Regions from separate parts of the Paenibacillus sp. IHBB 10380 genome, predicted to be linked through region 2. Evidence: riboswitches for the same ligand, from Rfam matches in the RefSeq annotation. Region 2 holds a riboswitch; each other region holds the start of a gene.

Region 1 (3,174 bases), 1.9 Mb from region 2:
TCCCGAATTGTTAAATATATTCAATCATGCCAATCAACGTCAAGGTAAACAGCAAACTGCTCTTGCTAATGCCGTGATCGCCGCTGCTGCTAATATTGACCAATTAGAGAACATTCTACCTGTAGTAAAACAAATTGCGGAGAAACACCGTGCATTAGGTGTATTACCAGAACATTACCCCATTGTAGGTGAAACGCTATTATCTGCTATTCAGCAGGTGCTTGGCGATGCAGCGACTCCAGAAATTATCGGTGCTTGGGCCAAGGCCTATGGCGTAATCGCCGATACTTTTATCGGTGTTGAAGTAGATATGTATCGTGAAGCTGCGGAGGTACCTGGGGGTTGGCGTGGATTCAGAAACTTTGTCGTAAGCCAAAAAATCAAAGAAAGTGAACTCATTACTTCCTTCTACCTCTCCCCTCAGGACGGAGGCGCTATATCCTCTTATTTACCGGGACAATATATCACCGTCCGTGTTCAACCTGAAGGTGAACAATACACCCACATTCGTCACTACAGTCTATCAACAGCATCAGGGCAGCCTTATTACCGCATCACCGTTAAACGAGAAGACGCAGCCGTGGATAAGCCGGCAGGCGTTGTATCTACTTACCTACATGAAGCCGTTGATGTTGGCACTGTATTGGAAGTGAGCGCCCCAGCTGGGGACTTCACACTGGATCTAAATCGTGATATCCCGGTAGTTCTTATCAGTGGAGGCGTTGGGCTAACTCCAATGGTGAGTATGCTAGAGACGTTAACTGCTGAACAGCCTCAACGTGAGGTAACTTATATTCATGCTGCTATCCATGGAAGACTTCACGCCATGAAGGGATTAATAGAAGAACTGACTCAATACCATCCTCATCTGAAATCCTATGTGTGCTATGAATCTCCAGCTGAAAGGGAAGACTGCGATAAATCAGGTTACATCGATCTACCATGGCTTCAAGAGGTCGCAGATCCGAACGCCGATTTCTATTTCTGCGGACCTACTCCTTTTATGAGCACCATATTTAAGGCTCTACTGGAATGGAAAGTGCCCAAGGAAAGAATTCACTTTGAATTCTTTGGCCCAGCAGGTAGCTTGGAAGAATAATACAAGGAGGGTCTATCTGGGCCTTCTAATTAGAATAGACCTCTAAAACGCAAAGTATGCTTGGGAACGATCAAATAAAAAAGAACGTTCCCGAGAATGACTGACCCTTTCTAGTTGTTGAATAGGATTGTTTAGATTCGAAATCAGATCGCTCAATGCGGATTCCACTAATGTCTTCCTAATGGATCCCCATGCTTCATTTTTATCTTGTACGTAACGCATACTTTCCGTAATGGAAAGGCCCTTTAAATGGATGAAGACGGAAGCCCATTGAACGAGGTCGATATTTTTTCTTGTGTCCGGCATGACGTACTCTGCATATCCAGCTACGCCATGGCTGAAAACTTTTAACAATCCACAGATGCAAAGTTCGCTGTCCCACGGATTACGTGTTTCTATTAATTTGGAATCAAATCGGAATATTTCCATATGGCTTACTTTTAATTCAGACCGTTCCTTCTCTCCCAAGCAAGGGAAATACTCAGTTAATTGCAACATGATAGGATTCTCCTCATCTACAAAGAATAAAAACACAAAGAAGCCCTAGAGCAGAGAAACTCGGCTCCTGGGCTTCTTCCACAGTAAATAGACGGTACTGTAGAGGCTACGGTCGCGGTTCTCTCTCAACTACGCTTACGAGGTTAGCTGTCGGATTCGGGCTTGAGAGTGCCCTACCTAAGTGCTTGTGTTGCAAGCATAAGGATTCACCCCATGAAACCACATTTTTCGTGGCTCGGTTGGTTCCCCCATTTCCCTATTCGGGAATTCAGCGTTTGAAATGAAAATGTCAAGTTATTGAAATGAATCATACGCTCTATCGTATTCAAAAGTAAAACGCTAATAAGAGGGTTATTCTGCGTATTTAGAGTAAAAATGCATGTGGAAGCGAATACATATTGAATAGTCATTGATTCTCCGCATAAATCCTACGTCATGCTAGTCTTCTCATCATTTGTAAGATATAAAGAGAAATAAAGAGTTGGATAGAGTAAATCGAAGATAGATGCTGAATATATATTCCGAAATGTAAAATATAACTAAATTTGAACCGCGTCTTTCTTTACAGAAATAATTTCCAGGGATATGATACAACTCATCAATACAAGACACGAATAATAATGAAATAAGCTTCCCATGGGAGGAAAGCTTATTTCATTTCTTTCATTAACTGGATGAGGCACTTGTTAGAACAGTGATCTTAATTTTTCTTTAATGCTGTTTATAATCTTTTGTCCTGTGTTAACTTCTGTAAGAGTAATGTCCCACATCACGGCATTTGTAATCGGATTTGGAACATCGTTAATAATTTTTATGGTAAGTTCATTTGCTCCGTTTAAAGGGGTTTCAAAAGACAGGAGCGAATTCTCACTACTTTTAGCTGATAAACCCAGTGAATAAATTTCTGTTCCATCTGCACTAAAAATTATGTTGCTATTCCCTTTGCTTGCACTGTTGATTAAATCATCTGGTATAGCGATATAGCCTGATATTTTTGTATATTTGCTATTTAAAAGATACGTAAACTCGTTAGTTCTTGTATTTTCTCTGCTGTACATATTAATTTGAGGCTCAAACTTTGTTTCGACCGCTGTAAAACTGGAAATGCTTTCATCCCACAGTACAGACCCATCTTTTAATGTAAGTTCATTTAGGGCTACGACTTCGTCACCCCCTTTTTCTAAATAATTATTGATGCCACCAACAATGGCAGTGACTCCAATCGAAAGTATAATTGCTGTTAAGATAATTTTACAGATCCCTTTAAATTTATCTCGATCACGGGGTACTAAACGTTGTGCACAAAATCCTACCGCAGCCCCTAATGTATTAATGATGATATCGTCAATATCAAAGGATCCTAAATGGGAATGCATTTGTAAGGTCTCAAGAAACGTAATAAACAGAATAAATAAGATTATAAATCGAATAAAACTAGAACGAAACAGAAGTGGGATGACAATCCCAAAAGGTATAAATGCTACAAAGTTCCCCAACTCAAAAACCCAATTTTGAAAGTCTCTCCCCATTGGATAATGTAAAGGAATCCCTTCAGGTATTAGGCTATATCTCAAGCT
Region 2 (3,174 bases):
ATAAATATGTGGAATTGGAAACTTTGGATAAGGATATGATGAGTGAAATTAAGCTGGAATTTCAAAAAGCAGGTTTAAATCCCGATTATGATCTCGAAAGTGATTTCCCCACGGATCTCCCTTATGATGTTTTTCATCCGGGCGACGAGGCTAGTCAGAAACAAATTTTGCTATTGGATCGACAAGAACGGTTACTGGAAATTTCTGAAGTGTCGGATATTGTACGTTCTATAAGTGGACTGCATCGGGGGAACAAACACCTCTATTATCCAGAAGAGAAGCTTAAAGCGGCATTACCCATGTTCTCACCTGCGGTTGCTCGTATATTCAAGTCATAATATTATATTTATTAATCATCAAGTGATCGACAAGAAGGGAGTTTTTTAGAATGATGTTATTTGATACACACACGCATCTCGATGCACCGCAATTCGACGAAGACCGCGAAGAGGTCATAGCGAGTGCGTTAGAAGCGGGAGTAAGCAAAATGATTAACGTAGGGTTTAATCGAGAAACCATTCCTACGACAATGAAATTGGCTGAGCAATATGATTTCATTTATGCGGCAGTGGGCTGGCATCCTCAAGATGCCATTACCATGAAGGAAGAAGACATGGCGTGGATTGCATCCTTATGCAAACACGATAAAGTGGTGGCCATCGGCGAAATTGGTCTTGATTATTATTGGGATACCTCTCCCAAGGATGTTCAGCACCGTGTATTTCGTCAGCAAATCGGACTAGCTCGGGAGCTTAATATGCCGATTGTCATTCATAATCGGGATGCTCACGAAGATGTCGTCAGAATTTTGCGTGAGGAGAAGGCAAGTGAAGTTGGTGGTGTTATGCATTCTTATTCAGGTAGCTGGGAAACTGCTAAAAGTTGCTTGGATATGGGATTTCATTTATCCTTCGGCGGACCGATTACGTTCAAGAATGCGAAGCAGCCAAAAGAGGTCTTACAACAGGTGCCTATGGATCGATTATTGATCGAAACGGACTCCCCGTATTTGACGCCGCATCCATTTCGTGGAAAGAGAAATGAATCTGCGCATGTAAGATTAGTTGCAGAGGCTGCAGCCCAAATTAAAGGGGTTGACATCGAAGAGTTGGCCCAAATAACTACCCGAAACGCACTGGAACGATTTGGAATTTTGTAAGAAATGGAGAAAAACAGGTGTAAAAACGAGTAAAAGCGAATGATTAAGGTTTTTTAACCATATTAAGCGAGAATATTACATTATTTTAACCATTTATTCAGATTTACGTGGTTGATTACTCCTTTACAACATGCATGTAAACAGGATATCATCTTTTCAGTGGTATGAGCTGCTCTGTATTAGAACAGCAATATTTCCTGAACCAGTCTCGCTGAATCTCTTTGTATAAGAGAACGGGGAAACCAATATGACCAGATACTTCACAAAATTGTGTTGATGGCATATATGATTTCTTTACTAGGGTCTAGGGGTGAATTTGAGGGCGTGCGCCATGAGCGGATGACCTAAGATAGGGCGGCTCTCTTTCGTCCAAACCCGACAGCTAACCTCGTAAGCGTTATGAAGAGAGGCAACCTCGTGCATACATTTCCCATTGTTCTAACAATTGCGGAAGCCACGAAAGAGTTCCTCTAACTCTTTCTTTTGGCTTCTTTTGTTTTAGAATAAAGGTAATGATGTCATCATACTGTTGTTTAACAGGGGGTGACAAACATGTCGGGCAGACGGGTACATGATGCAGGACAGTATTTTATGTTAAGAGTCCTGTAAAAATTTAAATATAGTCACGTCAATTACAATCATGCGTTATCTTAGACGGCGAGGCTATGAAGGAGGATCGGAAAGTGGGCGGTTTTCAACAAGAAGAAACCCATGATTCACCATCATCCAGCATGACTTACGCATTGCGATGGAGGCATGAGTATTTAAGTAAGATCTCACTTGCAGCTATTATTTCAATCGCGATCACTCTTATGATTTTGCTGCTTGTTAGTTTTCAAGCGCGCAAACAAGTGTATCTGGTGGTAGATGGTCAAGTTAAAGCGGTGGAAACAAGTCGGACAATACTTCAGGAAATGCTGGATGAAGAGGCTATAGTACTGAAGCCAGAAGATCAAGTTTCCATGCCTTTGAACGGTTCACTTGTAGACGGGGATAAAATAGTAATTTCCCGTGCAGTTAAGATTCAAGTGACAGCAGATGGTCGAACGAAGACTAGATTTACAACTAAGAGCACAGTGAACGGTGCTATGAATGAATTAGGACTTTCACTAGAGAGCGATGATAAAATATTTCCTTCTCTGACCTCATCGGTCACAGATAATATGAACATTAAGATCGTTCGGATCAACAAACAGACTGTACAACGCACAGAGAAAGTACCTTTTCGGACTATTAAAACAGCAGATGCAACGGTCTTGAAGGGCAATATCAAAGTGGTACAGAAGGGGCAAACCGGAACGATCATTCAAAATATCGAGAAAATATACCAAGACGGCAAACTGGTGTCTATGCGTATGATAGGCAAAGAAGTACAGGCCAAGACACAGCATAAAGTGATTGCGGTAGGAACGAAGGTAGAAGCTCCTAAAGCAGTTGTGGCTCAAGCTAAGGTTAATTCTAAGAGTTCAATAACCAAAGTTAGCTCCAACAATCAGGTAAGTAAGGCTGGTGTAGATTTTACTTACAAGAAAGTACTAAATAATGTATCTATGACTGCCTATTCATCACAGGAGCCTGGGATTGGTACACGTACTGCTTCGGGCACTCGTGTAACGGAAGGACGTACAATTGCTGTTGATCCTAATGTGATTCCATTAGGTTGGTGGGTTTACATTGAAGGTATGGGCTTCCGCCGTGCAGAAGATACGGGCGGTGCCATCAATGGAAATAAGATCGATATGTACTTTGATTCTCTACAGAATGCACGTAACTTCGGTCGTAAATCAGGAAGAACAGTATATGTGATCGGACCTGTAAAGCCAGAGCTTAACTAATCTGCTTTAGGTTTTACAACAGCTTTCTAATGCTATAATATTAAGGTCATTGTTATGTCATGCTAAGAAGAGGTGTATTCCTCTTCTTTTTGTTGTTGTCTTGTCCAGGGAGGAATATTCGAATGATTAAAGAAATTATCGTTGTGGAAGGTCGCGATGATACAACAGCTATTAAAAGAG
Region 3 (3,174 bases), 1.3 Mb from region 2:
TTCGCCATAAGCCATTCCCACCAACCAGTGAGAAATAGAGTAGAGCAGACATGATTAATGAAATGATACCCGTACTAATGAGTGAGAATGTCATATCATTAAGCGTCTGTCCTTGTGCCTCTAATGCGGGCATCATATTGTATGTGCTTAGCATGGATACAGCAAAATAAAATACACTCAAAAATATACCTCTTACAAATGAAGTATGTGTATGTGTTAGTGCGCTGTAAATGATGGCCAATATGCCGAATACTAGAGTTAGAAGTCCATAGCCTAGTATAGTTAACCATAATGCTGTCGCTGTTTCCTTCTCTACATATGCAATGTGATCTGTTGGAACTGAAAAGGCGGGTTCGAAGGAGGAAATTCCTTTCACTCCAAAAATAAATTTAAATTGCAGAGCAGCATCACCAATCTTCGTATTAGGATCAGTGTACACGAGGCTGGATTTACTATCCTGGGTGACCTTAAGATTGGAGCTCTTATATCCCCATTGTTCAAGCCATGGTTCTGCGAGCTTTTGTTTATATTCCACCTCTAATAACTCATCCATAACTGGTGTTTTTACCGGGATTTTACTCTCCTTAGATGCATAGCTAAAGGCAACTACTTTGCCTGTGTTCATATGTACATCTACATTAAGATAAGTATCTACTTCTGTCAGACGGACGCGAAAAACATCATAAGGAAAAGACCCTTCAAATTTAGTTGAATATTCTTTGATGAGCTTATTCTTGGATAAGTAGCCATAGAAGTCAGATTTGGACTGGTAAGTGACAATGGCATCCGCATCATTTTCATCTAGAATAATGCCGCCTAATTGGGATTGTGCAAATTGCGTGGCAGCTTGTGTAGCTTGATCTTTACTGATTATTTTCACATTCAGCTGTTCAGTCGAACTTGAAGACATGGCAGGTAGTAAAAAATTGAAAATGCCAAATAAAATTAGACCTATTGCCCCAAGTATACCCAAAACCTTATAGTTTGCTTTAATCTTCAAAGGTTGCCCTACGGAATTCATCTAATACCCCCTAAATATAAATGTGTTGAACCATCAAAGTAAACATAACATACGTTTCATCTTTAGAACCAGTTCCTTATCTAGAATTGAACTAAAGTTTAAGTTCTCCAAGTTCTATAGATTCTAAAGAAAATCAAGAATACGAGGGACGCCTTTAGTTCATTCTATAAGTGTAGACTAAATGATGAAAACATGATGAAAATGGAGAGATATTACGAAATTTCATGAAAAGTGTATCTCTTATTCATTTAGTATACTCAATTCGGGTTTATTTCCATTCTTTATTGAAAATAAAGCTTTGTATAGTATGAAAATAAGGCTTATAATCGGAATGCAATTTAATATTACGCCGAATTTTCTTTTGAATTACGGGGGAACCAATATACAACCGATACGTCTTTAACGTTGAGCGTTGTTGGGGTGAATTTCGTTGTATTACAACGAATAGGGTAACCTGTGCATACCCGAATCCGTCAGCTAACCTCGTAGGCGATATGCTAGCAGGAACCAACCCGAAAGGCATTGGATTTCCGATGTCTTTTTTCGTTGATCTTTTTTAAGGGGCGAATCAATTGAAATTTCATTTAAAATGGTTAAGATTTTCTCCTCCACAGATTTTGGTCATGGGATTTGCAGGGATTATTCTCATTGGAACGTGCCTGCTTATGCTACCAATCTCTAATACTACTGGAAAGCCACTCGGTTTCATTGATGCGTTCTTCACAGCAACTTCCGCTACTTGTGTAACAGGGCTTGTTGTAAAGGATACCGGAATCTTCTTCAGTACATTTGGACAAGTGGTTATTATGTCACTTATACAAGTAGGTGGTCTTGGAATTATGACTGTGGCAACCTTATTCTCTTTAATGTTGAAACGCAGAATTTCTCTACGAGATCGATTATTGTTACAGGAGGCTATGAACCAGAGCTCAATGGAGGGAATCGTTCGCCTGATCCGTAAAGTATTGCTTTTTTCATTCATTATTGAAGGAACAGCGGCGATAATCTTGACGATACGATGGGCTTTTGATATGCCCTTCGGTAAAGCTCTTTATTATGGTGTGTTTCATGCCGTTTCGATGTTTAATAACGCCGGTTTCGATTTGTTTGGTCACTTCCACAGCTTAACAGGTTATGTATATGATCCAGTTGTAAACTTCGTAGTGATGTTCCTTATTGTATCCGGTGGGATAGGATTTATTGTACTTGCAGACATTGTGGATTTCCGTAAGAATCGTAAATTTTCATTGCATTCTAAGGTAGTATTATCTATGACAGCAGCTTTGATTATATTCGGAGCGCTCGTTATATTTGTATTTGAGTTTACGAATCCAAGGACACTCGGGTCACTTAACTGGGGAGGTAAGATTCTAGGTTCTTTATTCCAATCTGTCACTCCACGGACGGCAGGTGCGAATACGATAGATATTGCGGGTATGCGTCAAGCGTCTCAATTCTTCATGATTATTTTAATGTTCATCGGAGCTTCTCCAGGATCGACAGGTGGAGGAATTAAGACAACCACATTCACGATTATTATAGTTGCCGTTATCGCTATGATGCGAGGACGTGACGATATTGTACTGTTCCGTTATCGGTTAGCTCAAGAGAGAATCTTCAAGGCACTGACTGTTATGCTTCTGGCTCTCTTACTCGTAATAGGCGTATCGATGCTGTTATCTACCACAGAAGATACTAACTTTCTTATGATATTATTTGAGACTACCTCAGCCTTTGGCACCGTTGGCTTGAGTATGGGAATTACTCCAGAATTATCAGTGTTTGGTAAGGTATTAATTAGTCTGACAATGTTTGCTGGTCGTCTAGGTCCACTCACACTTGCGTATGCACTCGGACCGAAAAAGGGTAAAGAATTATATCGGCACCCAGAAGGAAAAATAATCATTGGTTAATACAAGAAATGGATTAATATAAAAGGGGTATAGAGCTAAAAATGAAAAGACAGCAGTTTGTTGTTATTGGTTTGGGGCGTTTTGGATCTGCGCTAGCACTTGAGTTAATGGCCTTGAATTATGAGGTGCTCGGGATTGATAGGAACGAAGAGATTGTAAGTGATATGAGTGAATTCCTGACATATGCAGTGGTAGCGGATGCTTCGGACGAAGAGGTACTGAAATCACTAGGTGTTCGTA
Region 4 (3,174 bases), 2.4 Mb from region 2:
GTGGATTGGGGTTCTCAAACGGATGTGCCGAGTTTACGCCGAAGAATCCACCACCATTCGTCCCCAAGTGTTTAATGGACTCTAATGAAGCAACCGGTCCGATGGCAATTTGCTGTCCTTGTCCATCAAGCCCTGTCACCGATAACATGGGTTGCAAGGTTTGTGGAACTTGAAGCGCTACAAGCAGCATTGTAACCACAAATGCTATTGGAAGGAACACACGTATAATTGCCTTCACGAAATCCTCAAAAAAGTTACCGATGGTTTCACCCTTGCTCGTAATAGCTCGTATAAACGCAATCGCCACACACAATCCCGTCGCCGCGGATGTGAACATCATCATCATGATCACGGCCATTTGCGAAAAGTATGACAGACCGCTTTCTCCGCTGTAATGTTGTAAGTTCGTATTCGTCATGAAGCTAATGACCGTGTTGAAGGTCAAAGTCGGCTCCATGTTGTCAATATTATTCGGATTAAACGGCAGAAATTTCTGCATTCGGAGAATGAGATAGCTGACGATAACCAGCACAATATTCGTTAAGATAAAGCTAAATGCGTACCTTTTCCAAGTCATTCCCTTGCGTTCCTTCAAACCAATTAAGGAAAATATCGGTCTCTCCACAAAGGAGAACCATTTATCTGTTTTGTTGCTTTCATTCTGAAATACGTTGTACAGGTAAGTACCCAACGGCTTGACGAGTAACACCAAGACCAGGATAACGATAGCAATTTGTAGAATGCCCATGAGTGATTACTTCCTCCTTAGATTTGAAGCTTTAGAATTTTTCTGGGTTAATCAACGCATAGATCAAATAAAGAAATATAAACACTGTTAATACTGAAACAACTATCATTGTCCATCGCCCTCCGCTTCTCGGACCACACTTCCACACCAAGATAAAAATCCAGTAAACAAAGCGTAGGCTCCTGCCAGAATTAACACCATGTACAGATCTAGCATGTAAATCCCTCCCAAACTTCAATTGTTATTTATCAACTAACATAGAGACTAGAAACGAAGCATCTTGACTGTGCGTATGAATCACATAACTTGCTCCAAGCCCTTTGTAGATCGATCTTGGATTGCTCGAATGAGTAATAATATAAATGGGCTCTGAGGTCCATGTGCGACATATTCGTAAATACCGGCAGCTTAGATTCAAACTGCTTTCAAATAAAATGATTTTACCCACTGAGAACTCCGGGATGACCCATGTACGTTCATCCGTAGTACCGACCATGAGGGTTTTCTCTACGCCCATTTTCTTCATCCGCTCTCTCTCCACTTTATTGTTCGTTATAGCGGCGAACGGGATCTTGTATCTCATTAATTGACGGATAAAAGCTTCTCCTATTAAATTTGGAGCGGATACGATCATCAAATCTTGTTGTACTTTCATGTGATTCTCCTCCTATTAATTAGAAAGAGAAGACAACAAAAAGAAAGCCTCGGGGCAGAGAAGAACTCATCCCGTGGCTTCTTAAGGCAGGTCAAAGACCCTGTCTTATTCACGAAAATTGTTGCCTCTCTCAATACGCTTACGAGGTTAGCTGTCGGATTCGGGCGTGAGAGTCGCCCTACTCGGGAGCAAGCTTACTTGCCCCGAGATTCACCCCTTGAAGTCATGATCAATTATAAGGATCATCACTTCCGTTGGTTCCCCCGTTCCTTTTCTATTCAAGGACTCAGCGATAAAAAACACAGTAAAAAACCACAGAGGTCTAAGCCCTGTGGTCGAAATACGATCACACGCTCCATCATCCTCTCTCATATAAGAGCAGCGCTGTTTCCTTAGTACCAAAAGGAAAAGCAACTGCATTCCAACGCTTACGAGGTTAGCTGTCGGATTCGGGCGGTGAGAGTCGCCCTACCTATTACGAATTTCATGATATTCGTAATAGGATTCACCCCAGATGATACATGAGACGGCTCTCACACCGCTTATGCATCATCAATTTATTGGTTCCCCCATTTCCCTTACATAACAAGGAAATTCAGCGATTCTAAATGGAAAACTTTGTTTGTTGTACTGATGAGATGAATCATACCCTCGACGTTTATTTCTGTAAAGAATGGTGTGGATTCAAATAAGGCAATGTAGGACATTTAGGGAAACTAATTCATCACTTATCTTCGATTTACTGCATCCATCTCTTTATTTCTCATTTTCTCTTATAAATGTTAAAAATACTAGCATAACGTAGAATTCATATAGTAAATCAAAGCATAAGCCATATGTATTCGTTTCCACGTTCATTTTCAGTCAAAACACGAAGAATAACCCTCCAATTCGAATTTTACTTTGGCAACCGTTCAGCGTATGATTCATATGGATTTCTAAGATTCTAATATACATAGATTACATAGATACACAAAAAGGCATTAGATAAGCGCTACCCAAGGCTTCTTAATTCACCTTAATCCTTACTTATTCATTAAGCCTGCTTCTCTTAAGAAACTACAAGCTATATCTACCTGATACTTCACACGAGTCGATCGTTTTAGACTCCAACATGTTTCAACTGTTATGGACTTCGCACATAGAATTCGAGCTACAGCAGTACGTGAGGACCCCGGCAATTCATGTAAACGAAGGTTAAAATGGTGTGATTTCACTTGAGTCTTCCCATTGACTCTATTCATAATTCGTCTTATAGCTGGTTTACTCAAGCTCTTGGGATTCGTGATCAGCGTCTGACCGAGTACCTTTGAATTTAATTGAGATAATCCATTGGCTTCATGAAGATCTAAATACCATGAGGGCTTGTACCTTGTAGCCAACTTAAATAAAGATGCTGCTAAAGAATGAGTAGCTGACTTATTTGCCTTCTTTGGAAAAGTACGGTTCAGATCCGGAATACCTCTGATCCGTTTCTCATAAGCTTTTTTATTTACAATAGGAACGATGATCAGTCTGCCTTCATTAATACGTAATTTACCTTTTTTGAAATCATCAACAAGTTTATGTGCTGCCGCAATGCTTCCTACTTCATTCCCATGAATACCAGAGACAATCATGAAGTTGGGGCCTGTCTTGTCTCCCTCTATGACAAAATACGGCGTTGCAAATGAAGATCCTGAGGCTAGGACATGCCGTTGTATAAGCACTATGGTCACCCCCTCTCATTACATTGTGATCACCACTATATTCATATGCTAAGTAGAGATCA

What was found. A riboswitch is a leader RNA that binds a small molecule or an ion and turns the genes downstream of it on or off. The one in region 2 is predicted to bind cyclic di-AMP.
Region 1: it holds a riboswitch for cyclic di-AMP, as region 2 does, so the genes downstream of both, UB51_RS04635 (hypothetical protein) here and UB51_RS22245 (resuscitation-promoting factor) in region 2, are expected to answer to the same signal.
Region 3: it holds a riboswitch for cyclic di-AMP, as region 2 does, so the genes downstream of both, UB51_RS01765 (TrkH family potassium uptake protein) here and UB51_RS22245 (resuscitation-promoting factor) in region 2, are expected to answer to the same signal.
Region 4: it holds a riboswitch for cyclic di-AMP, as region 2 does, so the genes downstream of both, UB51_RS10580 (hypothetical protein) here and UB51_RS22245 (resuscitation-promoting factor) in region 2, are expected to answer to the same signal.

What each region holds. Positions count from the first base shown of each region.
Region 1 covers NZ_CP010976.1:1,049,352-1,052,525, reverse strand. Annotated here, with positions in the region: gene hmpA (NO-inducible flavohemoprotein) at 1-1,099, shown strand, start outside; gene UB51_RS04635 (hypothetical protein) at 1,142-1,597, opposite strand; cyclic di-AMP (ydaO/yuaA leader) riboswitch at 1,715-1,881, opposite strand; gene UB51_RS26855 (VanZ family protein) at 2,284-3,171, opposite strand.
Region 2 covers NZ_CP010976.1:4,904,600-4,907,773, forward strand. Annotated here, with positions in the region: gene UB51_RS22235 (HD domain-containing protein) at 1-338, shown strand, start outside; gene UB51_RS22240 (TatD family hydrolase) at 389-1,159, shown strand; cyclic di-AMP (ydaO/yuaA leader) riboswitch at 1,359-1,571, shown strand; gene UB51_RS22245 (resuscitation-promoting factor) at 1,843-2,994, shown strand; gene rnmV (ribonuclease M5) at 3,117-3,174, shown strand, end outside.
Region 3 covers NZ_CP010976.1:439,271-442,444, forward strand. Annotated here, with positions in the region: gene UB51_RS01760 (CPBP family intramembrane glutamic endopeptidase) at 1-1,021, opposite strand, end outside; cyclic di-AMP (ydaO/yuaA leader) riboswitch at 1,359-1,527, shown strand; gene UB51_RS01765 (TrkH family potassium uptake protein) at 1,594-2,934, shown strand; gene UB51_RS01770 (potassium channel family protein) at 2,976-3,174, shown strand, end outside.
Region 4 covers NZ_CP010976.1:2,456,884-2,460,057, forward strand. Annotated here, with positions in the region: gene kdpA (potassium-transporting ATPase subunit KdpA) at 1-748, opposite strand, end outside; gene kdpF (K(+)-transporting ATPase subunit F) at 780-857, opposite strand; gene UB51_RS10580 (hypothetical protein) at 990-1,403, opposite strand; cyclic di-AMP (ydaO/yuaA leader) riboswitch at 1,524-1,705, opposite strand; cyclic di-AMP (ydaO/yuaA leader) riboswitch at 1,814-2,014, opposite strand; gene UB51_RS10585 (succinylglutamate desuccinylase/aspartoacylase family protein) at 2,429-3,112, opposite strand.